Regions from separate parts of the Shewanella sp. 5_MG-2023 genome, predicted to be linked through region 1. Evidence: riboswitches for the same ligand, from Rfam matches in the RefSeq annotation. Region 1 holds a riboswitch; the other holds the start of a gene.
The links. Region 1 has a riboswitch for thiamine pyrophosphate ahead of thiC (phosphomethylpyrimidine synthase ThiC). Riboswitches for the same ligand answer to the same signal wherever they lie in the genome.
Positions count from the first base shown of each region.

Region 1 (16,437 bases):
CCATTTTGTCGAGATCAGCCGTGAACAAGCCGTTAAAGCTGCGACATCTGAAAGTAACAACCAAGAAATAAAAGCCTACTTTTTAACGGCTGAGCAAATTACCCAGCTAGCTAAGACCCTGCCAAGTGAACAAGCCTTGATTGAAGAGGTCGTCAGTGAAGTCATTACCAATGAAGAAATAATCGATCAAACTATATCGAACAAACAAAGTACTAATAAGGTTGTCGATACAAGCTCAATAGCCCCTGCAGTTGCAACTAGCCCAAAAGATACTGTTAATCACAAGGCAATTTCCCCAAAGCCTATTGACCAAAAAGATATTAACCAAAAAGCTGTTAACCAAAAGCCCATTGACTACAAGCCCATAATTGAAAAATTGCCAATAGCAGAAGCAGTGCAAGCCGAAACGCACCAGTTCGATTGGTCTTCAGTTGATAGCATGTATCTGCAGCAGCAAAAAGATAGCAGTAACGAACATCTATTTAAGCCACAATTGTTTAATGAAACCATCTCAGAGGCCAATACCATAACAAGCGACAATTTATCGGCCATCAATCAAGCTAGCCATTTCTTTATAAATAAACTCAATCAACAACAAGTTAATCAGCAAATAAGTCAGCAAGCCCATTTAGCGACTTCTGTTAGTGGTGCCAGCACCAGTGAGTTAACCCCTGAAATGGATGATATAGAATTAATAGTAATAGAAGATAAGCGCCAACCAACTACCCTCAATCATCGTTTAGATCCAAATAGAATTGTTAAGATTGGTGAAACTTGCCATCGATTGGTGGCATTACCAACCCAAATTAACCCTTATGCCGAAGGCTTAGATTTAGGACACCCATGTGAAGGAGGCAAAACAAAAAAAGCACTAAATAACGCCATTCAACAACGCTTATCGAAACTTAAATTACCTTGAACTGTTCAGACTTTCACAGAAGATTTATTTCAACAACATCAAAAATGAATAATATTTATCAAATTTATTTATCAAATTATTTCTGTATTAACTGGGTCTTAATCGCTTGGTTGTAAATTAAATTCATATATAACAGTATTTTAATTAGTGAAATAATTTAACTCATATTCCAATTCGAAAATTGTCAAAGACTTGTATTTTATTAAATAAGCTGACTATACTGCAGCCATCTTGTCGGAGTGCCTTTATGGCTGAGACCGTTTATTCGGGATCCGTTGAACCTGATCAGGCTAGAACCTGCGAAGGAAACAAGCAGTTAATTTGCTTATTTTTACCCTACAGTCAGCAGCAATTTTATAGTGAATGGCTGCGTGGCTAGATCATAAATATTAGTGCAAAATAAAAGATAGAATTAATTAAAGCAGAGTTATTGCTGAAGTTAATTTAACCCGCCATTTGCCGATATTTAAGGTCCAAAGTTAAGGTGTAAATTCAAGTCAATTACAGAGTTAATGTTAACTCGCTCGTCATCAACAATTCTCCAGGCAAGCAACTCTATTTTTTTATTTTGAGGTTGCTTATGTCAAATCGTCGTGAAACACGCGCTCAAGCGCAAAATTTTATTGAAACCCTAAAACCTTTACAGCACCCAAATTCTGAAAAGATCTATCTGAGCGGATCCCGCCCCGATCTGTTAGTGGGCATGCGTCAAATTCATCAAAGCGATACTATCCTTGGCGGTAGTAAAGATGCGCCCGTGACTGAAGCCAACCCAGCCATTAAAGTTTATGATTGCGCCGGTGCCTATTCAGATCCTGATGCTGAAATTAATGTCCGTTTAGGCTTAAACAAGTTTCGCCAAGCTTGGATTGAAGAGCGCGAAGATACAGAGCAACTTGATGGAGTTAGCTCTGACTTTACCCAACAGCGTTTGGTTGACGACGGTTTAGATCATTTGCGTTTTGAAGCCCTTGTTCGCCCTAAAAAAGCCAAGTCAGGCCGCCGCGTTACTCAAATGCATTACGCTCGTAAAGGCATTATCACACCTGAGATGGAATATATTGCCATTCGCGAGAATATGGCTAGAGAGCAAGTCACTGATGAGATTTTGACTCAAAAAGCCCCCGGTGAAGCTTTTGGCGCTCACATTGGCCAGCCTATTACCGCTGAATTTGTCCGTGATGAAGTTGCCCGCGGCCGCGCCATTATCCCGTTAAACATTAATCATCCAGAAGCTGAGCCAATGATCATTGGGCGTAACTTTTTAGTCAAAGTTAATGCCAATATTGGTAATTCTGCTGTGACGTCTTCAATTGAAGAAGAAGTTGAAAAGCTGGTCTGGTCAACGAGGTGGGGCGCTGACACTGTAATGGATTTGTCTACGGGGCGCTATATCCATGAAACCCGTGAATGGGTCATTCGAAACTCTCCTGTCCCCATTGGTACAGTGCCCATCTATCAAGCGTTAGAAAAAGTAAATGGTGTCGCTGAAGACCTAAATTGGGACATTTTCAAAGATACCTTGATTGAACAGGCAGAGCAGGGCGTCGATTACTTTACCATCCATGCTGGGGTACTGCTGCGTTATGTACCAATGACGGCAAAACGTCTTACTGGCATCGTTTCTCGTGGTGGTTCCATCATGGCAAAGTGGTGTTTAAGTCACCATAAAGAAAGTTTTTTGTATGAGCACTTTAGAGAGATTTGCGAAATCTGCGCTGCCTACGATGTGTCATTGTCATTAGGCGATGGTATGCGGCCCGGCAGTATTGCCGATGCCAATGATGAAGCGCAATTTGCTGAATTAGAAACCTTAGGCGAGCTGGTTAACATTGCTTGGGAAAATGATGTGCAAACCATCATTGAAGGCCCAGGCCATGTACCGATGCAGCTCATTAAAGTGAATATGGAAAAGCAGCTTGCCCATTGTGATGAAGCGCCTTTTTACACACTCGGCCCACAAACCACCGATATTGCGCCAGGTTATGATCACTTCACCTCAGGGATTGGGGCGGCAATGATGGCTTGGTATGGCGTGGCCATGCTGTGCTATGTCACTCCTAAAGAGCATTTGGGCTTACCGAATAAAGAAGATGTTAAACAAGGACTTATCGCTTATAAAATTGCAGCTCATGCTGCCGATGTGGCTAAAGGTCACCCTGGTGCGCAAATTCGTGATAATGCCTTATCAAAAGCAAGGTTCGAATTTCGCTGGGAAGATCAATATAACTTAGGCTTAGACCCAGATACCGCTCGTGCTTATCACGATGAATCGCTCCCCCAAGAGTCTGCCAAAGTTGCGCATTTTTGTTCTATGTGTGGGCCAAAGTTTTGCTCAATGAAAATCACTCAAGAAGTGCGTGAATACGCTGCAAAGCAAGCGCGTGATCAGTTACAAAAGGTGAACGTGCTTGACGCTAGCGAATTTAAACACCTGCAGGCACACTCTAATCACAATGTTAATTCCGTAGACGCAAGTGCAGATATAAGCGTTAGTAGCGGTGTAGATATTCAATCAGCCATGGCACAAAAGTCAGCTGAATTTAAAGCCACAGGCTATGCAATTTATCATCCGTTACCTTCTAAGCCAGACACAGCAACAAGCGCAGATTTAGCTGTTAAGACCACTGCTGAATTAGAGGCTTAACCATGAATGTTTCACAACCACATAGCTTAGAAACCATGTCGCCCATCGTCTGGACTATTGCCGGTTCAGATAGTGGTGGCGGCGCCGGCATACAGGCAGATTTAGCAACTATAAATGACTTACAGTGTTTTGGCTGCAGCACAATTACCACTGTTACTGCGCAAAATTCGGTGGCTGTAACACTAGTCGAGGCTGTGTCAGAATCCATCTTATTGGCTCAGCTAAATACACTTGCTAGCGATTTAGCGCCAGCAGCCATAAAAATTGGCTTAATTGCCAATCAACAACAATTGGTACTCATTGCTAATTGGTTAAAGACATTTAAAAGTCAGAGTTTAGCTAACCAGCTGATCCCGATTATTTTAGATCCTGTCATGGTTGCCAGTAGTGGTGATAGCTTAAATGAGCGCGCAAAAAAGCCGTTAGATTTTAGCCCTTTTAAAGGTCTAATTAGCTTAATTACCCCTAATGTTAGGGAGTTACACACGCTGACTGATACTAACAGCGTGGCATTTGAACCTCAGTGCACAATTAAAAGCCAAAGCCTAGACTCAAGTGATGGTTTTTATAGTGCGGCAGCGCAACTGGTTAAACAGCTTCATTGTCATGTGCTCGCCAAAGGCGGTGATGCAGTATGGCAACAAACCAAAGCCAATGATTTGTTCATTTGCCGTAAAGTTCACGGCGTGAGTGACGCCCATCAATATCAAGCTTATTGGCTTAATAGCGAGCGAGTTAATACAAGTAATAACCATGGCACAGGTTGCACCTTATCCACTGCGATAGCATGCTTTTTAGCCCATAACTATGTACTTCATGATGCCGTTGTGATGGCAAAAGCATATGTACTCAAGGGATTAGTGTGCAGTGAATCATTTGGTAAAGGCGCAGGGCCAGTGGTAAAAACCGCTTGGCCTGATGAAATACAATACTACCCTGAAATTACTGCCGTAAGTGGCGCTGAAATTAACAATTTAGGCAAAACACAGCAAGAATTAGCTGCTGGTGGAAAGTTTAGCAATGGATTAATAAATACAGCTCAGGGCTACCTAGATTGCCGCTTTCCTGCGCTGCATAAGGGCATTGGTGTTTATCCGGTTGTGGATGACGTGACTATGCTGCAAAGCGTGTTAGAAGCCAATTGCACCACAGTGCAGCTGCGAATTAAAGCTAATGCTGTCAATGAGGTCTCTAATGATGCTCAGCAAACCAAACTAGTACAAGATATTAGCCGCGCAATAGCTCTGGGTAAGCAATATAACGCCCAAGTGTTTATTAACGATCATTGGCAACTGGCAATACAGCTTGGTGCATTCGGGGTTCATTTAGGTCAAGAAGACCTTGAGTTAGCTGACTTAAATGAAATTTCAGCGGCAGGGCTAGCCCTTGGGTTATCTAGCCACAGCGTATTTGAAATTCTATTAGCTCAGCAATTAAATCCATCCTATATCGCCTTAGGGCATATTTTCCCAACGACCACTAAGGTGATGCCGTCAAAGCCTCAAGGCTTAGCAAAATTAGCACGCTACAGTGCATTACTTAACAACGTATGCCCAACCGTGGCCATCGGTGGTATTGATGCAAGTGTTATAACGGATATCAAAGCCACTGGGGTTGATAGTGTTGCCGTGGTAAGAGCCATTACTGAAGCAGAAAACCCTGCCAAGGCTTATTCATTGTAGAGCAGCAATGGCATCTAGCGGCTGCACAACAACCTCAGCAACAACCTCAGCAACAGCCAAGGCAATCACATGTAAAATCCCACAAGCCATCAGTGAAACAGCTGCAGTGTGAGCCAGTGTCATGACGATTACACAACAGCGTCAAGCTAATAAGAGTGGGCTCACTTCCAAGCAGTTTATCAAGTATGCCAGTCATATTTTACTGACTGATATGGGTGAGCTTGGTCAGCTTAAATTACTTAATAGCCGGCTACTGATCATCGGAATCGGTGGTTTAGGTCACAGTGTTGCCCAGCAATTGGCCGCCGCGGGAGTTGGAGAACTGATATTGATGGATCATGACAAGGTGGAGCTTTCAAATCTGTCGCGGCAATTACTTTTTAACGAACAAGATATTGGTTTAAGCAAAGCGCTACTTGCCAAAGATAAGTTAGCAGCAGCCTATGAAGACGTAAATATCATGGCAATTGAGCAGGCCTTTGGTGCTCATACGGAAGGCGCTGATACAGATGGTGCAAAATTAGTTGAATCTGTCGATCTGGTGTTTGATTGCACTGACAACTTTACTAGCCGCTTAATGATTAATGAAGTTTGTGTTCGTCACGCTACAGGGCTAATTAGCGCAGCGATTTCCGCTAATGATGGGCAATTATTTTGCAGCTCAACTGACTATCCGCAAAGGGGCTGTTATCAATGCCTGTACCCACAAGATACTCATGTTTCACAAACATGTGTATCAATGGGGGTTAACACTGCTGCTGTTCAAACGGTTGCATCAATGCAAAGTTTATTGGGGCTAAATTGGTTAACAGCCGATGACTTAGGCAAAGGCCAGCTAGCGGGTAAGTTACATGTGTTTAATGCTAAAAGCTTGCAATGGCAGATTATACAAATGAATCAAGACCCTAAATGTAGTTGTTGTAGCGCAGCTATTACAGCGTCAACAAATGACGTCAACTCATGCAGATAACTTTACCGCAAAAGGATTAAACATGATTGAAATTGAATTTAATGGCCAACCAGAGCAGTTGCAACAAGCGCCAAGCTTATTAGCGCTAATAGAGTCTAAACAACTTAATCCCAAAGCACTGGCATTAGTGCTCAATCAACAAGTTGTACCAAGAAGTCGCTGGCAGGCCATTCAATGCCAGCCTAATGATAAAGTAGACGTCTTTTCAGCTGTAGCAGGGGGGTGATTATGTTAACCATAGCCGGACATCAATTTGAGTCTCGTTTATTTACAGGTACAGGAAAGTTTAGCGATGCTAACACTATGCTAGCTGCCATTGAGGCCTCTAACTCACAATTAGTGACCCTCGCAATGAAGCGTATTGATCATAGTAAAGACTATGATGACTTGTTGACGCCATTACAGCAAATGGGAGTTAAGTTATTACCCAATACTGCAGGGGCAAGAACCGCTAAAGAAGCTATTTTTGCAGCAGAACTTGCCAGTGAAATGCTTGGCACAAAGTGGATCAAACTTGAAATCCATCCAGATCCGAAATACTTGATGCCAGATGCTATTGAAACCCTTAAAGCTGCCGAAGTCTTGTGTAAAAAAGGCTTTATTGTGTTGCCTTATGTTCACGCAGATCCTGTGCTGTGTTACCGGCTAGAGGAAGTGGGCTGCGCCGCTGTGATGCCGTTAGGCAGTCCTATCGGCAGTAATCAAGGTTTAGCCACTGAGCCTTTTTTAGAGATGATCATTGAGCAAGCTAATGTGCCGGTGGTTGTTGATGCTGGGATTGGCGCACCTTCGCAAGCTAGCCGAGCAATGGAGCTGGGCGCAGATGCCGTGCTAGTCAATACTGCGATTGCCAGTAGTCAATCTCCCATAGTGATGGCGCGGTGTTTTGATTTTGCGGTTAGAACCGGTCGTGATGCCTATACCGCCGGACTTGGCAGTGTTACCAAACAGGCAGAACATACTAGCCCGCTGACGCAATTTTTACATCTGTAAGCCAGATTATTCCCTTACAGGTGAATGATTTGGTTTGAGTAATTTAACTTTGAATGCGGTTGGTTCAACAAATTAAGTTAATAGAGTGGCGCACCATGAGTTTTGTCGAGCAATTTAAACAGCTAGATTTAATCGATTTATCAATGCGGATTAATAGCAGCACTGAAGCTGATGTGCAACAAGCATTACAGCGCCCCCAAGGTCATATTGACAGTTTAATCGCGCTTTTATCGCCTGCTGCATTACCTTTTTTAGAAACGATGGCGCAGCGGGCATATCAGATAACCCGGCAACGCTTTGGGGCTAATATTGGTTTATACCTGCCATTGTATTTATCTAACTTGTGCGCAAATGAGTGTGACTATTGCGGTTTTTCTATGAGTAATAAACTCAAACGAAAAACCTTAACAGAGACCGAATTATTAGCTGAAATTCAAATCATTAAACAGCGAGGTTTTGATTCAATATTACTGGTTTCTGGAGAACATGAAACCAAAGTAGGCATTGAATACTTTAAAACCATCTTGCCACTGGTAAAACAGCATTTCAGTTATGTAGCAATCGAAGTACAGCCTTTGGCGCAAGATGAATACGCCCAGCTGGTGGGGTTAGGGCTCGATGCTGTGATGGTATATCAAGAAACTTATCATCGCCAAACCTATGCCAAGCATCATACCAGAGGTAAAAAACAAGACTTTACTTATCGGCTCACTACACCAGAAAGGGTCGCGGCGGCTGGGGTTGATAAAGTGGGATTAGGGGTATTGCTCGGATTAGACAGTTGGCGCGTAGATGCGTTATTAATGGGCTATCATTTGGCCTATTTAGAAAAACATCACTGGCGCAGTCGTTACAGTATTTCTTTACCGAGATTAAGACCGTGTACCGGTGGAATTAGTCCTAAAGTCGAATTAACTGATGTGGGCTTAGTGCAATTGATCTGTGCGTTTCGATTGTTTAACCCCCAGCTTGAAATTAGTTTATCTACCAGAGAAACCCAGCAGTTACGTAACAACTTATTGCCTTTAGGGGTGACTCATATCAGCGCTGGCAGCTCAACCCAACCTGGTGGTTATCAAAATCCCAACACCCAGTTGGATCAATTTGAAATCTCAGATGAGCGCAGCGCGGTGCAAATAGTGCAGCAAATACAAAAGTCAGGGCTTAACCCAGTATGGAAAGATTGGGAGACAAACTGGTATTAGTTTTTAAATTGGTATGCATTTTATCAAGACTATTCAATGTGATATAACTTGCTATTAGGTTGTTTCAAAAGGAGTTGTATCATGGAAATAGCATCAAGTTTTACCCTCGGTGTTCAAGGACTGCAACAGGCGCACAATGATTTAGCGCAGGCGACCACGGCGGTAGCCATCCCAGAAACGCTAAGTTCTGCCTCAGTACAAATAACTGCAGATAGCGTCACGCTTAGCTCGCAAACAGCGGCCCTGATTGATGCTCAGAAAGCTATTTCTCACGCCGAGGTTGCAGTAGATGTGATAAATGTCTGGTCTGAAAACATTGGCACCATAATCGATGTCTCAGTGTAGAACTCAATGTAACTTGAGCTGGCATTAATGACTTTGAGTATCATTAAAGCTAAATAAATCAGATATCTATCAAGGCTTGTTTTGGTCAATATCGTGCTGTAATAAAATTAAAGATTCTAACAATTTACTGGCAGGCCCCTGATTATCTCGGTTAGGGATAACCAAAGTTAATGCAATTTTACGACTTTTACTGCCTTTAAGAATAAGCCTGGCGAGCTTACCTTGGCGAATATCATCCTCGACCAAATAAGCGGGCGCCCAACAAAAGCCAATGCCACTTTGTAACACGTTTTTTGCTTCGTGAAAGTTTGATACTGTCCAGCGCTGCTCTGACTTTAACCAACCAGTATCTACTGATTTTTCAGTTGCAGTGTCTTTAATGACCACTTGTAAGTGCTGCGCCAGCTCTGTTTCATCGGCAACAATACCGCACTGGGTTAATGGATGAGTCGGACTGCATACAAGGTATAAGTCTGACTCACACAGGAACTCGGCAATATGGCCTTTTGCAGGAATACCGCAAATAGCGATATCGGCGATGTTATTGTCAATTAATTCTTGTGTGCCTGTGATCACCGAGTCAATGACAGTCACTCGGGTCCCACGGCTATCGGGCCAAAAGGCTTTTAAGGCGTCCACAAGAAATTGCATTGGATAGATGATTTCGCGGGCAATGGTCAAGTTGGGCTCCCAGCCTTGTCCTAAATTGCTCGCAAGTTGCTCAAGTTCATCAACGGTTTGGGTTAAGTGACGTGAGCGCCTGAGTAGTACTTCACCTTGCTGCGTTAGGTAAGCTTTGCGTCCCTTTACTTCAAGTAATTGAATCCCAAGTTGGTTTTGTAGTTTAGCCACAGCGTGATTGAGCGAAGATTGGCTTTATTCAGCTTTTCTGCTGCTTGGGCGTAACCACCAAAGTCCACTACAGATTGAATAATTCGCCATTGCTCAAGTGTGGATTTTGCTCTATTCATACAAAACTCATTAGTTTACAGGTCAATATTAAAAAGAGCGTATCACACAGTGATACGCTCTTGAAGGCAATCGAGAACGCGCTTAATTACTTAGCGCTAGGTTTCTCTTTTGTATTGCTGTTAGTTTTAGTGAGATCTTTAGGCGTCACTTGCACCGGCAAATACTTTTTCGTCGCTTTTATTTCAGCAAGGTAAGGGCCTTTATGCAGCTTCTCTGGCCAATCAAGAAGCATCATCGCCAATACATTGCGGTGTTCGCCTGACACCATATTGGGATTACCACGAGGTGACGGGATCAGTTGATACTCAGGGATAAATGACGCCGCAATATGGTTTTGAGTCTTTTTAACCACAGGATGGTTTGGCTGACCCGCTAATAAAAAGCTAATGCCGACTTCTGAAATAATGTCATCGGTTGCATCAGTTAAGATCCTATCAATGTTGTTATTAAAGAAATCTAAAATCCATTGATAATCTTTGGCGTTAACTTGCTCTTGGTAATAACCACTAGAGGCAAAAATAAAGTGTGTCATACCATATAGCTTGTTTCGGTACTGCTTTTTATCAAGATTGTTGTCTTTATCGTCAGGATAAGTCTCGATGAACGCTTGTTTATATACCTCGACATAATCCCCCACATTTAGCTGTTTAGCCCAGTAAACATAATTCACTAACTGCGCGGCCCATGATGTGATCATTTTAGGATCAGTCAAAGCTGGGGTTAAATCATAGGCTTTTAAGCCTTTAATCATTTGCTCATGACATGGCCCCATGAAACCCAGTTCATCGGTGCGACTGGCATAGCGCAATAAAATATCGCTATAGAAAATAAACTCTGGAAACGGCTTAAGGGCTTTTTTACGCGCTTTAGCACGAGGACCTTTACCTAACACACTAATAGCTTGTTCGGCTTCATCTTCAATAAAATTAGGTTTATCCATATTACAGGCAAAGTAGTTTTGTCTTTCTGTAATGGTGATCAAATCAATTAAAGCGGCATTAGCGTACTTTTCATCACCAGTCATGCGATACATACGTAAACCATAATGCCCTTGAATTCGAGGTGGCAAGGAATACATATTTTGTTCAAGGTTAAGCTGAATTGCGCTTCGAACTTGCTGGTGAGTTAATTGATGGTTATCTCTGGTTTCAGCAAAGCTGCTGGCACAAGTAAGTAGCAACGAAAAGCTGATTAAACTGGTTAAGGATTTAAATTTTCGAATTGCCAACATTAAAGGCTCTCCTGATGATTGATAATGGATCAGTCGGTGGATTAAGTATAATGCTCATTTGTTGGATTAGGGATAAATTATCTTCATTAACTACCAAAATATCAAAAACTTGGCGATTTGTTATTGAAGCGTTAGTGTCTGTATTAATCAAATTAACTAAATTTTGTTGCCAAAGTGGGTGATAGTAATCGAGCCCTTCATTAGCTATGCCGTTAAAGCTATAGGCCATATTTTTTGCATCCGGCCATTGTTGATTAAAACTCGCCTGAAAAGCCTGATTGATGGCGCTATTTAGTTGTTGATTATTTATATCATCCCCTTGCTGCTCAGAGTTTAAATAATACCAAGCGACTTTGCTGCGAAATACCCTAAGTTGCTGTCGATAAGACTCAGCAAATTGCTCTCTCGCTGAAGGGGTTAAATAGGCTAATTGGTGTTGTAGATGACTGCTTAACCAATAATAACCTAATAAATAATTATCTGTTGATACTCCAAGCTTATTTACCAAATAGAATTGGCTGCCTCGAGTCATAGCAGTAATGGCCTCGCTGAGGCTTTTCACCAGTTGCATTGCTTGGCGCCGATTAGATAAATATTTTGGAAAAACCACGCTCGCTTGGGCAAATTGCTGACCGATCACCGGATACCTAATGATATTCGCCATCGAATGCTTACTTGTATGGATATAGAGTTCACCAACTAAACGCTGCTGATGCCACAAGCGATAAGTTGTAATTGGTTCTGATGGTTCATTGACCGTTGCAGTGCCATTGCCAGTACTCGCGGTGGTATTGGTTTCATTAGTGGACGACATATCAGCTTGCACTTGGAGGGGAATCGCTTCGAATTCAAGCCCCAGAGGCGTTAATACATCGACAACTTGCTGAAATAAATCACTACTGTTTTTGGGGCCAAGATAAGGGGTATTTTTTATCTGACTAAGGGTTTTACCGATATTCCAAGGCGCTGTATTAATATTATTGGTTTGGCTTTCTAAGAAGGATAATAACAGCTGATTTGTTAATAACGGCTTTGTTGATAATGATTGGGTTGCCTGTAATGGCGCGCTTTGGGCTTCAGCTGAAGCAATGCTGGGCTCAGGCGCTGAAACTTGCTGCTTAATGGTTTTAATTGTCGCTAATAACTGCTGATTTTTACTTTTTGCCCGTGCTTGATAGGCCTGCCAAGTGGTTTTTCGGCATTGCTCATCTGGTTGTAAAAGTAAGTATTTGGCTAAACTGATCTCAAAAGCAGAGTTTGTATCATCGCGGTTGGTATCTAACTGGCATTGTGCGTTATTAAATACCAATTTCAAATTACTATTACTAAGGTTTCGTCTTATCGTTGCCTGTGCATTGTGTAACTGTGATTTGGTATCGATATCAAGTTGGGCTAGTGTAATCGCGTTAATTTTATTGGCTAATAAAGAGTAGGGCATGTGGCTATCTTCAAGCTCAGCGATAAAACTGGATAATTGAGGCGCTGTTAACAATGCTGATAATTCATCAGCTAAATGTAATTGGCACATTAATAGCCCTTCACGCTGGTTATGAGTGGCTAAGTGGCGGTAGTAATTTAAACGGTCGTTAAAATTGTTAAAGCCTAAGGTTAATTGCTCAAACTGTAATGTTTGGTAAGGGGTTGTTTGCTTTAAATCTAGGGATGCTAAAGACGGTTTGTATTGCAAACATTGTTGCACAAACAGCTGAAGAGGATTGGCAACTGCTTGCGCAGTTGCCAATAAACTAAAAGTTAGGATTACTACAGAAATGCTTTTTGGCATAAGCCACACGTTCTTCCACTGAAACGGCAGGGCCTTTGATAGACTCAACATGTTGCAAGCGTTGTAAAATCCCTCTACCGTTTGCGGTTTGAATTGCAAGTCCTGGTCGAGCATTTAGCTCCAGTAGTAATGGACCTCGCTGCTTATCCAAAACCATATCGGTTCCTAAATAACCCAGTTCACACATTTCATAGGCACTGGATGCGGTATGAAGCAGGGTGTCCCAGTTTGGGACTTGAATTTGTGACAATTCAAATTGAGTATCAGGATGCTTTAAAACAGGTTCATCAAATTGAACAGCAAACAAACTTTTGCCTGTAGCAATATCTAAACCGACACCGACAGCGCCTTGGTGCAAATTAGCTTTGCCATCAGAAGCAGCTGTTGAGCAGCGTAGCATGCCCATTACTGGATAGCCTTTAAACACGATTAAGCGGATATCAGGCACGCCTTCGTAACTAAAACCATCAAAAACCGGATCGAACTCAATCAAGCCTTCAACAATGGCGACATCAGGGGTGCCGCCTAAAGAAAACAACCCACTTAAGATGTTGGAGACATGGCGATAAACTTCAGTCGGCGTCACTTCATCGCCATTAGGTTTATAATAGCGACCGCCTTCCACTTTAGTGATCACCAAAATCCCTTTACCGCCAGAACCTTTTGCTGGCTTTATCACAAAGCCAGTACGGTCGATGACCATTTGCGGAATATCATTGATTTTGTGCTGCTCTTCAACAACACCAATCAAGTCAGGTACGGCAATACCATTGGCTAAAGCTAATTGCTTGGTAATCAGCTTGTCATCCACGCGTTTGTAATATTTACGAGGATTATATTTTCCAATGTAATCGATATTACGCTTATTCATATTTAATACGCCTTTGCGGCGCAGCTCCCAAGGCCAGGCAAAGTTCATTACTGATCTCCAGCCAAAGGTTTAAAGCGTTTAAGCTCTGTGAGACGGTAGCCAGTGTATTGGCCCATCACTAACACCATTGCTAAAATCACTAAGTGAATACCTAAGAAGTTAAATACCCAATATTGGATCCAACTGTTACTCATAGCAAGGTAGGCTAAGGTGGCGACAAACAAGCTACCACCGCCGGCCATCACTACCGCTTTAGGGCCTTCTTCTTCCCATAAAATTGACATACGTTCAATGGTCCATGCCAAAATGATCATCGGGAAGAAGGTAATGGTTAAGCCTTCACTTAATCCCACTTTATAGGAAATAAGCGTAAACAAGCCAATAATAAATATCACTACAATAATGACCGCGGATATTCGGGATATGAGCAATAAGTTAAGTTGCGATAAATAGGAGCGGATCATCAAACCAAAGGCGACAATTAACAAGAAGCCAATTAAACCGGTCAATAATGTGGTTTGAATAAAGGCTAATGCAATCAGTACCGGCATAAAGGTACCTGATGTCTTGATACCGATAATCACTCTTAAGAACACCACTACAAGCACGCCAATTGGGATCAATAAAATCCCTTTGAAGGTACTTTGTTCTTCTAGTGGTAATTGGTACAAAGAAAAATCCAGTGCATCTGAGTTTTTCATCATATCGATAGAGGTTGCCAGTGCTGAGCGTGTTTCTTGCAACATTGAAAAGTTAACTTGCGAGTTACTGCCACCAACAACATCTAACACCGATTGGTTATTGTGTTGCCATAAAACCAAGTTATCAGGACGGCCTTGTTTGTTGCCTTCAACATCAAATAAAACCCATTCACCATTATGATAAACCTGCACATAAGGATTGAGTTGCTGACGACGACGTTGGTCTTCTAGCATTAGACCACTCACTTGTTTTGCAGGAACGCCTTTAGAGTGCAGCATTTGCAAAAACAACTGGGTACGAGTGTTAACTGATAATAACAGTGCTAAATTCTGCGATTGATTAGTGTCGTTAATCACTGACATTAACTGCTGTGCGTAAGAAAGGTTATTAGCACTGCGCTGCCATACATCGTTCATGATTTGGTCAGCGGCGCCTTTTTCAGTGACTTGCCATAAAAAGGGTTCTGGTGTTTCAGGTACTTCATCTTGGGTGACGTCAAGTTGACCTGTCGGTACCAGTGTTACACGGTAATATAAGGATTGACGTCCAGAGGATTCACGAATTGACCAAACTGCTCTTCTGTCAGCCCCTTCTGAGATATTTAGACCATATCCCGGTGAGGTAGCATTTTCTGAAAGTACATCAAATGCAGGATCTTGTGGCAAAGAGAGTGATACTTCGGTTGGGTTATTATTACCATTAAACATCACTTTTGCTTCCACTGACCAGCTTTGAACCTGCTGACCAGGAAGGAAAGGGACGTTGTGTTCAACGCTGCGATAAATACTGGCTGCAGTACCGAATATAAATAATAACGCGACGAAGATAAAAAACGGTTTACGTGAATGCATTAGAAGTCCTATTTAACTTTTGTCGTTATTTGTTTGTCTTTTTTTCCATGAATATAGCTCTGGCCGACATCGACTACAGCAATATCTTTCATAAATTTACGACCAAGTAGTAAGGGATAATCTAAATGGCTACGATCGGTTAAGTTTAAGTCAGTTTCAGCGGCGTATTTACCAATTTGCAGGTGGGCATGAATAACGGGGCGGCGATCATCAGGTTGTTCTGCATCTTGTTTAATGCGCACAAAACGTTCAACTTTATGTTCAAAAGTATCCCCAGGTTGATCCTCTCCATTGATCATTACATCGAAGCGAACCCATTGAACGCCATTACGTTCAAATAACACAATATTGCGGGCATCTAATGATGACGATTCAGCGCCAGTATCAATACGCGTTGCAAAAGCGGCTTTTAATTCGTCAATAAAAACACTTTCTACTTCACCCAGAACAAACTTATCGGTTATTGCTGACTCAGGACACTGAGGTGGTTCATTTAATTGCGCTAATGCAACGGCATCAGCATCCATTTTTTCAGATTGTTTGGTAAGAGTATCGGTGATTTGTAACCTTAATTGTTGTACTTCTTCGTTTAAGGCAACAATTTCAGGTGTGGCGCTAATACATTGGCTATTAATCGCTTCAATAATAGCGGCCTGAGAACTGGCTAAATTTGAAGTAAACTCTTCACTACCAACCGGAGTTACTTTTTCTGTTGAAGCACAGCCGGTGATTAACGCGGCTGTACAAGATAAAATAAATACCTGCTTTAACATGATAATTCCTGTTATTTTAATAATCTAGGTTAAATTAAGTCGTGATTAGGTTGGTTCTTTATTGCAATAATCGTTGCACGTTTGGGTGCAGGGTAACCTTCTACCGTTAAACTAACATCATTTGGATCAAGATAATCCACTAACGACTCGTTTTTCATCCATTTAGTTGAGCGCTGTTCTGCCATAGAGGTGACATCAACATCGACACAACGGATATCGGTAAAATCGCATTTTTTAAGCCATAACATTAACGCATCAACGGAGGGTAAAAACCATACGTTGTTCATTTTGCCGTATCTGTCTTCTGGCACTAAAACCGCATTTTCATCACCATCGATAACTAAAGTTTCTAATACCAATTCGCCGCCCATACGCAGTTGATCACGTAACTGCATTAGATGGTCGATAGGTGAGCGGCGGTGATATAACACTCCCATAGAAAACACTGTATCAAACGCATCAAGTGCTGGCAGTTCTTCAATTCCTAATGGCA
Region 1 covers NZ_JAUORC010000030.1:17,344-33,780, forward strand. The annotation lists gene Q4557_RS16480 (hypothetical protein) at 1-919, shown strand, start outside; TPP riboswitch at 1,145-1,244, shown strand; gene thiC (phosphomethylpyrimidine synthase ThiC) at 1,500-3,566, shown strand; gene thiE (thiamine phosphate synthase) at 3,569-5,248, shown strand; gene Q4557_RS16495 (hypothetical protein) at 5,240-5,371, opposite strand; gene Q4557_RS16500 (HesA/MoeB/ThiF family protein) at 5,370-6,218, shown strand; gene thiS (sulfur carrier protein ThiS) at 6,241-6,444, shown strand; gene Q4557_RS16510 (thiazole synthase) at 6,447-7,211, shown strand; gene thiH (2-iminoacetate synthase ThiH) at 7,307-8,416, shown strand; gene Q4557_RS16520 (chemotaxis protein) at 8,498-8,761, shown strand; partial or broken gene Q4557_RS16525 (LysR family transcriptional regulator) at 8,831-9,732, opposite strand; gene Q4557_RS16530 (DUF3541 domain-containing protein) at 9,819-10,964, opposite strand; gene Q4557_RS16535 (hypothetical protein) at 10,942-12,747, opposite strand; gene Q4557_RS16540 (alpha-L-glutamate ligase-like protein) at 12,710-13,666, opposite strand; gene Q4557_RS16545 (inactive transglutaminase family protein) at 13,666-15,171, opposite strand; gene Q4557_RS16550 (ATP-dependent zinc protease) at 15,180-15,944, opposite strand; gene cmoB (tRNA 5-methoxyuridine(34)/uridine 5-oxyacetic acid(34) synthase CmoB) at 15,974-16,437, opposite strand, start outside.

Region 2 (16,437 bases), on a different contig from region 1:
GTCATCGTATGGGTACGCTAACACTTCGATAGTCGATCAAGATGGTTCATTAAACAGGGCTGATATTGTTCAGCAAAATACCTCTGAATCTTCTGCAACCATTACTCAAAAGGGTGATGAAAACCACGCTAAAATTGACCAGCATCATTCAACACAAACTGCATCGGCAGTAATAAACTCCGAAGGTAACGGTAATCGCGCTGAAATCGAGCAGCAATATTATAATGGCTTAAATGCGACCGCGACGGTGAATCAACTGGGTGATAGCAATAGTGCTAAAGTCATGCAAAATAATGCCGATGGCGCGCTATCTACCATTAATCAAACGGGTAATGGCGATAATGCCGAAATCAGAAACTATGTGTCAGACTTTGCCGATGCCACCATTAATCAATCGATTGGCAGCGGTAATGATGCTTATATTAATCAAGATAATTCCGATGGCGCATCAGCCACCATAACCCAAGCGGGGATGGACAATTCAGCAGAAATTTTCCAACAAACGGGTGATTTAAGTGACTCTGTCACTGAAGACACCGTCGCAGTGATAAGCCAAACCGGTGAGCGCCATAACGCCTTTATTAGCCAAATCGGTTTATCTTCAGATGCAGTGGTCACTCAAACGGGTACAGAAAACCACACCGATATCGAACAAACTGGCATCAATAACACGGCATTAATCATTCAAGATGATGCCAGCAATATAGCCAATGTTACCCAAGCTAACATGGACAATACTGTATCAATTAATCAAAGCGGTTCTGTCGTCGGCATGGGTAATACGGCAGTAGTGGAACAAGTCGGTATCAATGAATCCATAAATATTGTTCAAGTGGGTAATTCAAATATGGTCGATTTTTTTCAATTTAATGTGACTACGGGCCTTACAGTAGAGGTTGAGCAATTAGGTGATAATAATGTCGCCCGAGCGATTTCCGCTGAAGCTACAGCTAATTCAAGTCGCAATAGTCAGTCATTAATTATACAACATGGTAATGGTAATAGAGGGTACGCAGGCTCTTGGGACCGAGGCGGCATCGCCAGCGTGACTCAAATTGGTAATGATAATTCAGGTACCGCTCAAAGTTTTCTTGAAAGTAGCGCGATTATTGATCAAATCGGTAATGGCAATGATGCTCATGCATTTTCAAGATATGGGGAATCTGACATATATATCAGTCAAGTTGGTGATTTAAATGAAGCGTCAGGTGTTGCTCATTATGGTGAAGGTGTTGGTAGTGATATCGATATAATCCAAATCGGTAATGAACATTACGCTCATGTATCAGCAAGTGGAAATGCGAATATTATCGCGGTGACACAAACAGACATGGCGCAGAATGCAAATGTAAGCATAAATGGAAATGGTAACTCTGTAACGATTAACCAAGGATCTGGTATGTAGCTCATACGCTTATTAAGAGGCATAAGCCTCTTAATAAGCGCTCTTAATTCGAGCCTCTTAAATGATGTTAGAGAGTGAACTTGTATATACCATTAGCTGAAATGCAGATAAAAGAAATAGCAGTGGCTGAGCAGCTTAATAGTGAAGGCAATACTGTAATAATTGACCATGATGGTTCTTAAACACTGCAGATATTGTCCTGCAAGGTACTTAGGTTCTTCGGCAACCATCACACAAAAGGATGGTAAAAATCCCGCTGCAATATATCAGTAACTCTGTAGCGTAAATGCACTTGCGCTAATAAACGCCAACGGTAAATCTATCGAAAGCTAGCCATATAGCAAAATCCGCTAGAAAAGTGCTAATGGAGCGTTAGCTGCGATCAATCAGTGCTCGATAGTTTTCAAGCTGAAATTTATATTTCTAGCGCGACAATAAATTAGAGTTGTGAAGCCCGTAATGATGCTTATTATTGATAAATTTTTTCATCGCGTCCTTTCAGCATCCCCCCTTTTACATGGATTAATCAAATTTAAATGGGCCATTTGGCTGATATTTTCCAGAAATAAGCTGGTAATACCACATATGTAGATCAGTTTGGTTTCAAGGGGATTATTTCTGTTTATCAGCCTGTTTATCAAGTCGGTTTATCAAATCAGATCGATGCTGATCAGCCTAGCGCTCTATTTGTATAGCGTCATTATTATTGATTAAATTAGAGGATAATAATCGAGCTTAGGCCTTAATCTGATGGCGAAAAAGCTCAGGGCTAAGAGGTCGCCGTAACCCCGTAGATACCTAGTCGAAATGGATGAGGCTTAAGGCTGCGGTTCTGCGAATATTGATAACGCCAGAAATAATACAGCGATAGCATAGATAAGCCATCACTGCACAGTCAGTATTGCAGATACAAGTCACTATGGCGCTAGCGATAACAATATCAGCAGTAGACAATCGCGGCTGAGGCATATTTTACACATCCCAATAAATGGCTCATGAAATTCAGTGGAAATTATCCAAATAGCGATATTTAGTGCGTTATTAATTAAATTATGAGAATTGTTTTTTAGTATTACTTTGCTTTCTAAAGTTTAATTATTATTGATGAATTTAAAAATGACATTAATTGAGAGTAGAGCCGTTGTCATTTCTATGTTTTATAAGGCTGTAAAAATGTATTGAGTAGAAAGTATTTATATTGTTAGTTAAATTTATTATTTCGAGCCTTTTATTTTAATCTTCATTAAATACACCAAAAAATCTTCATTAAATCTAATTCAAAACGAATAATTCTCACATTGTTTATGTCAGTTTCCATGTTTTTTTAATTTTAATTGCAATTTTAGCACATACAACCCCAAAGAAAGTACAAAATCTTCAATGTGAAGTTGGGTTTAACTACATGTATTTACTCATTAATTCAATTATAAATGTTGATATTTCGATTTAAGGAATAGTACTAAAGTAGGGGGGGCGATGATTTTTTACCTATTAGTCTATGCAGTTTTAATACTCGAGGAGGATTCAGAATAAATATTAATCATCAATACTTTACACACTGAAAATGTGAAAGGAAATCTCCTTTCAGTATGTTAAAGGCAGAAAGCATGGACGTATTAAAAAGTAAGTATTTACATCGCTTAACTAAGATACTAGCAATTTCATTTGCCTTTGTCGTCTGTCTAGCTTCTTTTCCTACTTTCAGTCAGTCTGATTTAAGTGATTTTGATGAACTTGCCAGTGGGGCTAATTTAGCTCTAGTTTCACAAGATGGCAGTGATAGTTCATTAAGCTTATATCAGTCTGGTAGCGCTAATCGTTTTCAATCTCAACAATTCGGTTTTAATAATTCAATAAATGTTAATCAGCAAGGCTCGCATCATATTGCAGGCCTTAGGCAGTCTGGTGCCAATATTGAGGCTGAAATCTTGCAGATGGGTTTTGGAAATGCGGTTGTTTCGTTGCAACGCGGAGAAAATTTATACCTCGATGTGATGCAAACAGGAACTGGGAACCTAGCTTTAATTAAGCAAAGTGGTTACGACAATTCGATAGAGATCCAGCAGCACGGGTCTGGAAACGCAGTGGGTGTACTTCAATGGGGAAACTCACAAGATGTTGTGATCACCCAAAGATAATTTATCTAACTAAACGTATAGGGAAAGACAATAATGAAACATTCAAAATTAGCTTTATTAATTTCAGCTGTACTATTTGCTTCAACTAGTGCGCATGCTAGTGATAGTAACATGGCAACTGTGGACCAAGTTGGTAATGATAATTCTGTCATGATTACGCAGCAAGTCAATAGCGAGTCAAATGCAGCAACAGTATCACAATCTGGTGATGAGAATTCTGCAGAAGTGACTCAAGCTGATACTTCAAATACAGCAGCTTTTATTACTCAAGTGGGTAATGGGAATGAAGGGGCAATCTCTCAGCATAATTCAACCGCTACAGCATCAGCGACTATTGATACTGAAGGTAGTTTGAATAAAGCGAATATAGTGCAGAAATATTACAATGCCCAAGCTGCAGAAGCGGCAGTAAATCAAGTGGGTGACAGTAATATTGCAACTATTACGCAAGAAAATGCCGATGGCGCATCATCGACCATCAATCAGTTAGGTGATGGTGATACTGCAGAAATTAACAATTATGTGTCTGACTTTGCCGATGCCACCATTAATCAGTCTGTTGGCACTGGTAATGATGCCTACATTGAGCAGGATAATTCAGATGGTGCAGAAGCGACCATATCGCAGGCTGGAGCTGGCAATACAGGTAGCATATTTCAGCAAACAAATACGCTAACAGATAATGCTTTGGAAGAGACAGTCGCGGTAATTGATCAATCTGGCGATAATAACTGGGCAGATATTGTACAAACAGGCTTGTCGAATGATGCTGCAGTGATGCAAATGGGCAATGGTAACGAGGCATTTGTTACTCAATCTAATTTGAATAATGAGGCTGATGTTAACCAGTCTGGTGATAGCGGTTTGGCTACTGTGATGCAAAGTGGTGTTAATGGTCAAGCTACTGTGGAGCAATCAGACTTTAACCAAACTACAACCGTAACTCAGTCTGGTGACGGTCAAATGGCATTTGTCAATCAAAGTAATGCCAATAATACTGCCACGGTTACCCAAAGCGATATGAGTAACTTAGCGACAGTCAATCAAGCTGGTAGCGGTGATACTGCAACTGTTGTTCAAGCAGGTATTTCAAACGAGGCATTGGTTACTCAATTGCCTGATAGCGTAACAAATACAGTATCTGTATACCAAACTGGTGATGATAACTATGCTGGTGCAAAAACAGGATATAACGCCAACAACACTATTACTATTACTCAAACCGGTAATAGAAACTCTGTGACTGATAACGACAATGCAACTAATTCTTATGGGACCGGTTTTGGTGCGGGGGCATGGGGAAGCAATAATGTTGTCAATGTGACGCAAACTGGTGATGATAATAGCGCTTATGCCGACGGTGCAAGTACTGGCTCTATGGTTGATATTGTACAGGTAGGCAGCTTGAACGAAGCTATTGGAGAGTCTTGGTTTGGTTCAACTAATGACCTTGATATTAGCCAAACGGGCACAGAGCACTTTGCTGATGTTTATATCATTGGCAGTACAAATGTTGTTGCAGTAACACAAACTGATATGGGTAATAATTCGTCAGTAAACACCTTTGGTAATGGTAACTCTGTGACCATTAATCAAGGCGCAGTGATGATGCCTTAATAGTACAAAAGTATATTTAAAATAATTTAAACACTCTTTTGGCTAATAGTATCAGTCAGGTTGGCTTGCTAACCTGACTTTATTGTTTCAGGACTGTTTTACATTAACATGGAGTGAAGGGTGATGTTTAAAGTTATCAATTGGATGATCGTTTCTCGTTCGCAATTGCTTGTTGACCTACTTGATTGTCGTTGGCCCCAAGAGTTTTTGGTCAAGCTAGCTAAAGCAACTCCAGCAACTATGAGTACTAAATTAAATTCACATGAAATCTCTTTAGTGGTGTTTGATTTAGCTACCATAGATTTACAACAAGCTTATCAATTACAGCGTTTAATCGAACGCGAACACAGCTCGGTGAAAACGGTATTTATTAATTTCCCCAAACAAGTTGATGCAAAATTTTTGATCCACCCAGCTACAACGTTTGGTGTATTTTACAGTGATGCTGAACTTACCGCTATTAGCAGTGGATTTAACGAAATACTTAAAGGTCGCAGCATTATACCACATGATTTACATAAATCAGTCACTGGTGATGAAGCTGACGATGATAGTGAGCATTTAACCATACGTGAAAGAGAAGTACTTCAAGCGTTACTGGCTGGCAGTACAAATTTGGATATCGCCAATCAATTGTTTGTCAGCGAGAGTACAATTAAAACTCATTTATATCGCGCTTTCAGAAAAATTGGGGTATCCAGTCGCGGTCAAGCAATAGCTTGGGCACAGACTCACATGCATGAGGTTAGAGTATGAAAAGCATCTTATTGATGTTTTTTCTGTTCATCTTTTCAAGTCATGTCATTGCCGCTGGTAATTCAGTAACAAAACCTTTAGTTACTGAATCAAGGTTATCTACAGAGTCAACACTAGATATTAAATCAACTTTAGTGACTGAACCTTCTTTAAAGCAAATCAGCACTAAAAATAAACCGCCAATAGATCAAAGCCACGCAGAAAAGCTTAAGAATGCCAAAGAGCCAACAACGTCAGCGACAGATAAGAATATTCAAAAAGCTCCCAAAACTAAGCCTATTAATATTAATGATGCCGTCCCTAAGGATGAAGCTGATTTAATTGATGGGTTAATCTTAAACCGTGCGATGACCCGACTCGGCCATCGCTTTTACCGTGAATTTGTTGCGGCATACAGAGATATTGGTGGCGAGTCTAAACATACCGGGCTCACCGTTATTGAACAAGCTACAGCAAGAAGTGGTAGCAAAATATTAATACAACAAAACAGAAAAACCGTTTTTGTGACTTTTGTGTCGCCTATTAGTCGGAATATAGATGACCAAGCCAATTATGCCGCTAAACGCGTTAACTCTGCGGTAGTTAAGCAAAATGAACAAGCCGTTTTAGGAGCGTTGTTTGACCCAGATCTCGCACCTGACGAATTCTAAGCATGGAAAGCCAAAATGAAAAAAATAACATTTACTTCAATATTGCTCATTCTTTCAGTTGATTGCTTTGCCACTCAACTTATTTATCAACCAGTAAACCCAGCCTTTGGTGGCAGCTATTTAAATGGCTCATATCTACTGGCTAATGCAGCTGCGCAAAATGACCATGAAAGTAGTGGTGGCTCAGGTTATGTGGCCCCAACAGCATTAGAACGTCTCTCAAGTTCGTTACAGTCTCGGTTGATGAGCCAACTTTTTAATGATGCCGCCAATGGGGGGGAAGGTTATCTATTAACTGATGATTTTGAAATTAATGTCGTTAATGAAGACGGCTCATTGATTGTTCATATTACCGACGTATTAACCGGTGAAACCACCATTATTGAAGTTGGCGGTATTGTTGATGACAGTGTCGGGGGTTAATAATGAAAAAATTAATTATTAGCTTGTGCCTACTATCTTTAACAGCTTGCTCATCAATTGATGAAGAATTTGAAAATATAGATGCCACTTCAAGTTTAATGCCTAAAGGTGAAACTTATTACGATCTAACCAGTTTACCTTTTCCACAAGGTGCGATGGTTGCTGCAGTATATGATTTTCGCGATCAAACAGGACAATACAAGCCCATTCCATCAAGTAACTTTTCAACGGCAGTGCCACAATCCGGTACGGCATTTTTAGCCCAGTCACTTAATGATTCAGCATGGTTTATACCCGTTGAGCGTGAAGGACTGCAAAACCTATTAACAGAACGTAAAATTTTACGGGCAGGACTTAAAGGTGATGCCAGTAAATTACCGCAACTTAATAGTGCGCAGGTATTAATGGAAGGTGGCATTGTTGCCTATGACACAAATATTAAAACGGGCGGTGCTGGAGCACGGTATTTAGGCATTGGCGCTTCAGGTCAATACCGAGTCGATAGCATTACCGTTAATTTACGCGCTGTGGATATTCGAACTGGCCGATTACTCAGTAGTGTTACCACCACCAAATCGGTGATATCAAAAGAAATTACCGCGGGTGTATTTAAGTTTATTGATGCACAAGATTTGTTAGAGGCTGAAGCGGGTTATACTTCCAATGAGCCTGTGAGTTTATGCGTAGTCGCAGCCATTGAGAGCGCTGTTGTGCATCTTATTGCCGATGGCATTTGGAAAGGGGCTTGGAGGCTAGGGGATGCCACTACAGGTTTGCAAAATACTACCTTGCAAAAGTATTGGTTAGAAGCCCATAAAGAAGCGCAAGTCAGTGCCAGAATTAAGCGTGGCTAATTATCCGTCCTGAATAAATAGCCCCTAATTAACAGTCCCTTATGTTTCAATCACGATAAAGGTGCCAATGGCGCCTTTTATGTTTTCTGGGGGTAAACTTCTAGATACACAGACGCAGCCCTTAAGGCGATAACCACATAAGCAGCTTAGCTTTCATTATGGTTAAGTTAATCCAAGCTTTCATTATGTGGTGATCAAAAAGATGCCTAAGAAGTCTAATTGCATAAGGTTTAAAGGTAACCACCAAGAAATATAGCGCTTTTTTTAGCGACTTCAATGTTAATTGCTGGGGATACTTCAAATAAATCCCCTTTAGCATTGATAACAATGATGTGATAATGCCTAGATAAACTCTAAGTAAGTGAGCGTTGCTATAGTTAATCGAGCTGTCAAAATTGGCTTGATAGTGCCAACAACATTCAACAGTGATTAATAGCAAAGTGTTAAACTTGCTTGGCTTAAGTGACAAATGCAGCAGTAGCTATTATATAGTTAAGCAAGCGCTTAGTTGGCTGCTTGATTAGCGCATTCAACAATGATTTTCACTACTTCGATTATAATAACCAAAAGGATGATCAATCATGGCTGAAGAAACCATTTTCAGTAAAATTATACGCCGAGAAATTCCTGCCGACATTTTGTTTCAGGATGAGCTCGTCACCGCTTTTCGCGATATAAACCCACAGGCACCAACACATATTCTGATTATTCCAAACCATTTGATCCCCACAGCCAATGACGTAAAAGCATCTGACGAACTGGCATTAGGGCGAATGATGACAGTTGCGGCAAAGCTGGCTGATGAAGCGGGTATTGCACAAGATGGTTACCGCTTAATCATGAACTGTAATAAACACGGTGGCCAAGAGGTTTACCATATCCATATGCATCTACTTGGCGGTAAGTCACTTGGGCCAATGCTAAGTCGGTTGGATTAATACTAATAACATGAAAATAAACAGTGATTTTTTTCCGTTAACCGGCGTAGCAAGCCGATTTGTTAATCAGCTTGCCCATTGCCGTCGATTGAATATTAGTGCGTTAGAAGCCAGTGAACATCACGTATTACTGGAGTTGCCTTATAGCCAAGATATCATTGGTGACCCAGATACTGGGGTGATACACGGCGGTGTGGTGACTACGATCATTGATACCGCATCCGGCACTTCTGTTGTATGCGCTATTTTAGAGAAGTATAAATCCTTAGAAATATCGCCAACCTTAGATTTACGGGTTGACTACATGAAACCGGCTGAGCCAAACAAACCGCTGTATGCATTTGCAGAATGTTATCGTTTGTCGGCCAATGTGGCGTTTACCCGTGCGATTGCTTATCAAGACAGTATTGATGATCCTATTGCGCATGCTGTTGGCTCATTTATGCGTATTAGTCCAGAAATGGTGGGTGAAGAGTTTAGACAAGCTTTGATGGGCTGCGCTGATGAAGCAAGTGCAGTCAATTCAGCTGCTAATAACCAGCCTGATACTCAAAGTGTTGAAGTTATGCAGGCAGGCAATGCCAGTTTAACTGTGGGCGATATTAATGTTCATGATGTGGTTAAGCGGGCCATTGATTTAAATGACTATAGTTATTTATTAGAGAAAGTCCCTTATACCCAATTTATCGGGATGAGTGTTGATCGCTTTGGTGATGAAATGGTATTTAAGCTGCCAACTAAAGATGACAACATTGGTAATCCTATTCTGCCAGCCATACATGGCGGGGTTATTGCTGGCTTTATGGAAATGTCGGCGATTGTGCAGTTAATGGTATTTATGCAAGCTAAGAAAGTGCCAAAAATTATCGATTTTTCAATTGATTATTTACGTGCGGGTTTACATCAAGATACGTTTGCTGAATGTAAAATTACTCGTCAAGGACGCCGAGTTGCTAATGTTAGCATTAATTGCTGGCAGAAAAATCGTAAGCAGCTAATTGCTACTGCGAGAGCGCATTTCTTGCTTGATCAGTAGAAGTAACACACAGTTGATGCATAGATGAGCAAGCTGTTTGACACTGAGCCGACCATTTATTTTTAATACTTAAAAAAAGGAATTAATGATGACATTAAGAGTAATAATGATATCGCTAGCGTTAATGCTATCAGCCTGTGCTAATCATACCGCGGGAGTCATGGTTAGCTCTAATAGCGAAGTGAGAGTTGATAATAATTCTTTTGCGAGTAAAGTCGCTGTTGAGCAAGTCAATGTCAGAACGCAAGCGGATTTATTGCAAGGTTCTGCATTAATCATTAGCAAGGTGTCAACGGATTTAAGGCTGCAATATAAGTTTACTTGGTTTGATGTTGGTGGCTTTACCATTGAAGATGAAGCAAGCAGCTGGAAGTCATTAAAGCTACATGGCAAACAACAAATGCAGGTTAGCGCCGTTGCCCCTAATGCCAATGCAAGCCGTTTTGAAGTATATGTAAGAGAAGCATTCTCTAACTAAGTGTATCTTTTAAAATATAAAACACGCTTAATTGCGTGTTTTTTGTTTTATAGGCTTAGCTAATCATAAAAATATCTATGTGATAATTTTTTGTACTTAAATAGTTAATAAAAAGTGCCTGTTAGTGCTGTTGCACAGATGAAGGATAGTTTATAATCCGCCGCGCCAAGGGGTGTTTATCGTGTTGATAAACTGAGATGTCTAAAGACAAACCCTTAGAACCTGATCCGGCTCATACCGGCGTAGGAATAGGCTGCATGCTTTGCCGTAAATGTTAGTCATTAACTCAGTCATAAACCAAGTCGTAAACGAAAAACGACACCAATTTAATAACTGATAATTGTAATGACAGTCATGGATGCACATAACTAATTCACTATGCTTGCCGGATCTCAAAATTATAATTTGAGGTCCTATGTCTGTAATAAAATCTAAATCGCCACTAGCGATTGCCATTCTTGCCGTTTTATCCACTTCCGTTGTCGCTCAAACAGAAAATGTTGAACGCGTGGCGCCCGCTGCTGAAAAAATGGAAGTCATAGTGGTTAACGCTGACTTTAGTAATATAGCGCTAGAAAAAGTGCCATCCAGTGTTACCGTCATCGATAGCCAACAATTGCAAGATGAAGGCGCTCAACATTTTGAAGATGTATTAAACTCTATTGCTAATTTTAACTGGTCTGGCGGCAGCTCTCGGCCAAAGTATTTCCAAATTCGTGGTGTGGGTGAGCAAGAAGAATATCAAGGCGCGCCAAATTCTTCTGTTGGCTTCATTGTTGATGATATCGATTTATCTGGGATCGGCATGGTGTCGAGCATGTACGATATACAACAGGTTGAAGTTCTTCGTGGCCCACAAGGTACACAATATGGTGCCAATGCGTTAGCGGGTCTTATATACCTTAAAAGTAACGATCCCACCGATGTGTTTGAACATGGCGCACAAGTCTCTCTTGGGGACGATGACTTACAAACCTTCTCCGGTTTTAGCTCTGGCCCAATAACTGACTCTGGTAAGCTACTTTATCGGGTGTCTTTAGAGCAGCATTCACAAAATGGCTACCGCGACAATACTTACCTTGAACGTGAAGATACCAATGGCCGTGATGAATTCACTGCCCGTGCTAAATTGCGTTGGTATGCTGCAGATGATGTGCAACTGGATTTAACCTTTTTACATGCTAATTTTGATAATGGCTATGATGCCTGGACGTTAGATAATAATGGCTTTGAAACTATTACCGATAAGCCTGGTGTTGATGCGCAAAAGACCACTGGTGCTGGCTTAAAAGCCACATTCAGCAGTTTTGAAAAGTTCGAACTCACCTCGTTAACTTCATTTGCACAAACCGATCATCACCATAATTATGACGGCGATTGGGCCAACCCTGATTACTGGGATTCAAAACAGTGTACCGCGTATGATGACAACTGGAATGAAGTAGGAACAGAACCTTGTGTTTATGATTACACCTGGGATAAACAGGGTGAACGTAAAACCGTGTCACAGGAACTTCGTATCAGCTCAAACGAAGCTGGCCGAATTTTTAACGATTCGACTGATTGGTTAATGGGCTTATATGGCATGAACCTTCAAGAGGATAATGACTTATATTCTGAATACAATGGCTGGCCAGATGAAGTGCTGCAATCGGAATATGAAGCGACCAACTATGCTATTTTTGCTCAAACCGATACCCAGTTTAGTAATGGTTATGTATTTTCAGCTGGGGTTCGTTTAGAGCGCCGAGAAAGTGAATATTCAGACAGTAATGGTGATAAATTCTCACCTAGCGAAAACATGTGGGGTGGTCATTTAGCGCTATCTAAACCCATAAACCAAGACCATAATACCTATCTGCGTATTGCTCGCGGTTACAAAGCGGGTGGCTTTAACATGAGTTTGCCAGCTGAATTAGCCGATAAAAAAGAGTTTGATACTGAAATCTTATATAACTACGAGTTAGGGCTCAAATCTTCGTGGTTACAAGGTCAATTAGATACCAACTTGGCATTCTTCTATATGGATCGACGCGATCAGCAAGTGGCGGCATCACAACAAGACCCTGATGATCAGCAGCGCTTCATTCTATTTACCGAAAATGCAGGTAGTGCTGAAAACTACGGCGCCGAAATCGACTTTACCTACTATGCCACCGATAACATTCAATTCTACGGTAGTGCAGGTTGGTTAGAAGCCACCTATGGTGATTATCAATACAAGGATAAATATGGCAATGTCGTAGATTTAACAGGTCGAGAGCAAGCCCATGCGCCAAAATTTACTTATAGCGCAGGCATGAGCTATGTCAGTGATTCTGGCTGGTTTACCAATTTAAATGCTAGCGGTAAAAGTGATTTTTACTACTCTGATAGTAACGAATCAAAGTCAGACGCTTATACTATTTTCAATGCTCGAGTGGGTTATGAAACACAAATGTGGTCAGCGTATTTATGGGGCCGCAACTTATTTGACGAGCAATATGGCACCAGAGGCTTCTACTTTGGTAATGAACCAGACTTAGATTGGGCCGATAAGCAATATGTACGTTTCGGCGATCCACGTCAGCTAGGTATTACCTTAAACGTCAAGTTTATGTAGCTTGGCTGCAAACTATGTTAATTAAAGGGGGCTGTTAACCTGTTGGGTTACAGTTGATTTATTTAATAATAACAATACTTAACACTAAATTGCCGTCATGTTTTGAAAAGTTTTTTACCTTAAACTTTGATAGACTATGACGGTATTTTTATCACGATTAAGGAATTTCCATGAAATTGACTGCCGAAATCAGCATGTATCCATTTAATGAAAACTATTTAGACCCGATAAAGTGGTTTATTGGCCGAGTAGATAGCTACCCTAATATTGAACGTAAAACCAATGCGATGGCGACTCAGGTGTGCGGTGAATACGCAGATGTGATGGCCATGCTAGCAACCGAAATGGAAGCGGCCCATCAAAAATGGGGCAAAGCAGTATTTGTATGTAAATTTATTGGTGGCGAGCTTGATTTAAGCCACACCGAATAACCTGTAAATTCATCATAGTAATGAAATAGTAGCCAACGTTATGTTATCTGAGATCGTTCAATCAATACAAATTGCCATTACTGAAGTGTCTGTAATGACAGGCTGGGAAGCTGTTGCAGTGATTCTGGCAATTGCGTATTTGATATTAGCCATGAAAACCAATATTTGGTGTTGGGCGGCAGCCTTTGCCAGTACTGCCATATACACAGTGCTGTTTTGGAATGTGTCATTGTTGATGGAATCAGTGCTAAATGTATATTACATGGCGATGGCGATTTATGGCTTTTGGCTGTGGCGCTATGGTGCTGACAGTCGTCATCAAACTGAACTGCCAATTATTAGTTGGTCTCTAAACAAACACTTAGTGATTATTGCCGTTACTAGTGGTGTATCCTTGATTGTGGGCTACTTAATGGCCACAAATACAAGTGCTTCGTTTCCATATCTTGATGCATTAACAACCTGTTTTGCGGTGATGACTACTTATCTAGTGGCGAAAAAGGTAATAGAAAATTGGTATTACTGGATGGTGATTAATTCGCTATCAATTTACTTATACCTTCAAAAAGGTTTAATGCTAACTTCTGGTTTACTTATCCTGTATTTATTTATGGCTGTCAGCGGTTACTTTATGTGGCGTAAAAAAATGCTGCAAAATCATGCACCAGATGATGCAGCCTTAGCAAGCTAATGGCTATTTAGATAATGAGTCACTTTAACCCATGGCAATGGCTACCTGCGGATATTAAACGCCAATTACCGAATATATTAGCCGATAAGATTGAAGCAGATTGTCATGGGGTTAAAGTGTTATCTGATGGATTAAGTAACCAAAACTTCCATATAGCCTTAAGTGATAGCGATTGGGTATTACGGGTTAATCAAGATAATGCCCCGTGGTGTGAACGAGACAACGAAGTGAGCAGTTGGCGCTTGGTTGAAGCCATTAATCGGGCGCCTAAATTAATTTGGCTTAGTGATGATAAACGTTTTTACCTAAGTCAGTTTATACCTGAAAATAATCACTTATGGTCAAATTATGTCGCCGAGTTTAGTTTTTATGATAACAAGCGCCCACAGCAGTCGGTGTTTGCGGCGCTAGACCCTGTTGCTCACCTACTGGGGTTATTAACCCCGCTATCAAAATTACCTTTGCCGACGAAACAAATTACCATGACTCAGCAATGGCAAGTTTATGTAAACTCATTATCTGACTTAGGCAACTCAATTGCTGATGCAAGCGTCGCAAACAAAGGCGATGCTGATGAAACTCAGGCGTTAGTGACATGGCAGCAGCTTTATCGAAAATTAACCAGTAAATATGCCCAAATGGCTATTTGGCTTGAACAACTAGAAACCTGCGTGATTTCGCCGCAGTTCTGTCACCGAGATTTGTCGCCGTATAATTTACTGTTTGATGGTAAACAACTTAAGTGTATTGATTTTGAATATTGCGCTGCCAGTCATCCGCTGTTTGATTTAGTCGCCGTGGTGGTGACGCATCAATTAACTCAAGAGCAAGTAAAACAACTGACGGAAAAATATCTACAACATCAGCTGAATTTGACTCATGATTGTACTGACTACCTCGCTGAAATGGCTCATTGCTTTTGGCTATTTGCCGCAGCTTGGGCTTTAATGATGGCAGCTAACCAGCAATTATCTCCTCAGCAATATTTTAACTTATTCAACAAATACCTATCTTTAGTGCCATAAGGCTATTATTCTTAACTTATGCTGTTTGTAGGGGAGAATGACCGTTGAAAAAGCCATTAATTCCAATATTACTTGTTATCTTTTTAGCAGGATGTTCCACCAAATTTAGTTACTTCTTTCTCGACTGGGCCATTGAGTGGCGCGTTGATGAATATGTAGAATTAGATAAATCTCAACAAGCTCAATTTGATAAGCTGCTAGATAAGTTTTTGCTTTGGCATCAACAGCAAGAATTGGCTCGCTATAGCGAGCAGCTGCAGCAACTTTCCGACAATATTAATAAACACACGCTCACCATTGAAATTTGGGAGCAACAAGTTACTGCAGCTAAAGCCCATTGGTTTCGTGTTTTTGAATTTTTACTACCCGATTTACTACCTATTATTACTAGCTTAAGCGATCAACAAGTTAAATCTATTATTACTCAGCTTAAACTTGATAATGATGAATTAAATGCCAAGTATGCAGGAAAAAACCAACTAGAATTAGTCGCCGATGCCAACAAAAGAACCATCAATCGGGTTGATGATTGGTTAGGAAGCACCACAGCAGAACAAGAAGTGTTAATTAAAGCGTTTAATCAACAGCGTTTAGCAACCCTTGATATGTGGCTAGAGTATCGACTTGAATGGTTACGTCAGTTTGAAACTGCGCTGAGTCAACGAGATGATACAGCCTTACTTGAGCAGAGAATGCGGTTATTAATGACCCAGCCAGATGAATTAAAATCGGCAATCTATCAGCAAAATGCAGATAGAAATACTCGATTGTTTGGTCAGTTAATGATTGAAATTAATCACAGTTTATCCAGCAAGCAGCGCCGTCATTTAAACAAAAAAATAGTCACGTTAATTGAGGATTTACAAGATCTGTCTGACGATGTGGAGCGTTAATTTATAGCTGATGTAAATAGATGAAATAAAACTTGTTATTCCAAGGTCTAATGATGTAATTATCGCAGCAAGGTTAAGGAATTATCATGGTGAACCTATATCAGCAATTTTTAAGTTTATTAAGGCACATTGAAGGCATAGCACCACTGGCTTTGCGACTTTATTTAGCCCCAGTATTAATGCAAGCAGGTTATAACAAGTTATCTAATTTTAGTGACACAGCGGCTTGGTTTGGTAACCCTGATTGGGGTTTAGGTATACCTATGCCTGAAGTCATGACCGCATTAGCTGCCGGCACCGAATTATTTGGCGGAGCGCTACTGCTGATAGGCTTAGCTACACGTTTAGTGGCCATCCCTATGATGGTAACCATGTTAGTTGCGGCGTTTGCGGTGCACATTAATAATGGCTGGTTGGCCATTGCTGATGCCAGTTCCTGGCTTGCTAACGATAATGTCACCGCTTCTGCTGAAAAGCTTGCTGCGGCTAAAGCACTTTTA
Region 2 covers NZ_JAUORC010000001.1:123,928-140,364, reverse strand. The annotation lists gene Q4557_RS00625 (hypothetical protein) at 1-1,405, shown strand, start outside; gene Q4557_RS00620 (hypothetical protein) at 2,204-2,374, opposite strand; gene Q4557_RS00615 (curlin) at 3,013-3,543, shown strand; gene Q4557_RS00610 (curlin) at 3,577-5,160, shown strand; gene Q4557_RS00605 (LuxR C-terminal-related transcriptional regulator) at 5,284-5,916, shown strand; gene Q4557_RS00600 (curli production assembly/transport protein CsgE) at 5,913-6,566, shown strand; gene Q4557_RS00595 (curli assembly protein CsgF) at 6,582-6,989, shown strand; gene Q4557_RS00590 (CsgG/HfaB family protein) at 6,992-7,843, shown strand; gene hinT (purine nucleoside phosphoramidase) at 8,425-8,781, shown strand; partial or broken gene Q4557_RS19910 (PaaI family thioesterase) at 8,792-9,175, shown strand; gene Q4557_RS19905 (PaaI family thioesterase) at 9,347-9,817, shown strand; gene Q4557_RS00575 (YcfL family protein) at 9,906-10,295, shown strand; TPP riboswitch at 10,454-10,562, shown strand; gene Q4557_RS00570 (TonB-dependent receptor) at 10,711-12,897, shown strand; gene Q4557_RS00565 (hypothetical protein) at 13,068-13,328, shown strand; gene pnuC (nicotinamide riboside transporter PnuC) at 13,369-14,019, shown strand; gene Q4557_RS00555 (phosphotransferase) at 14,034-15,044, shown strand; gene Q4557_RS00550 (DUF6279 family lipoprotein) at 15,089-15,937, shown strand; gene Q4557_RS00545 (DoxX family protein) at 16,018-16,437, shown strand, end outside.
Region 2: another riboswitch for thiamine pyrophosphate. It lies ahead of Q4557_RS00570 (TonB-dependent receptor); the one in region 1 lies ahead of thiC (phosphomethylpyrimidine synthase ThiC).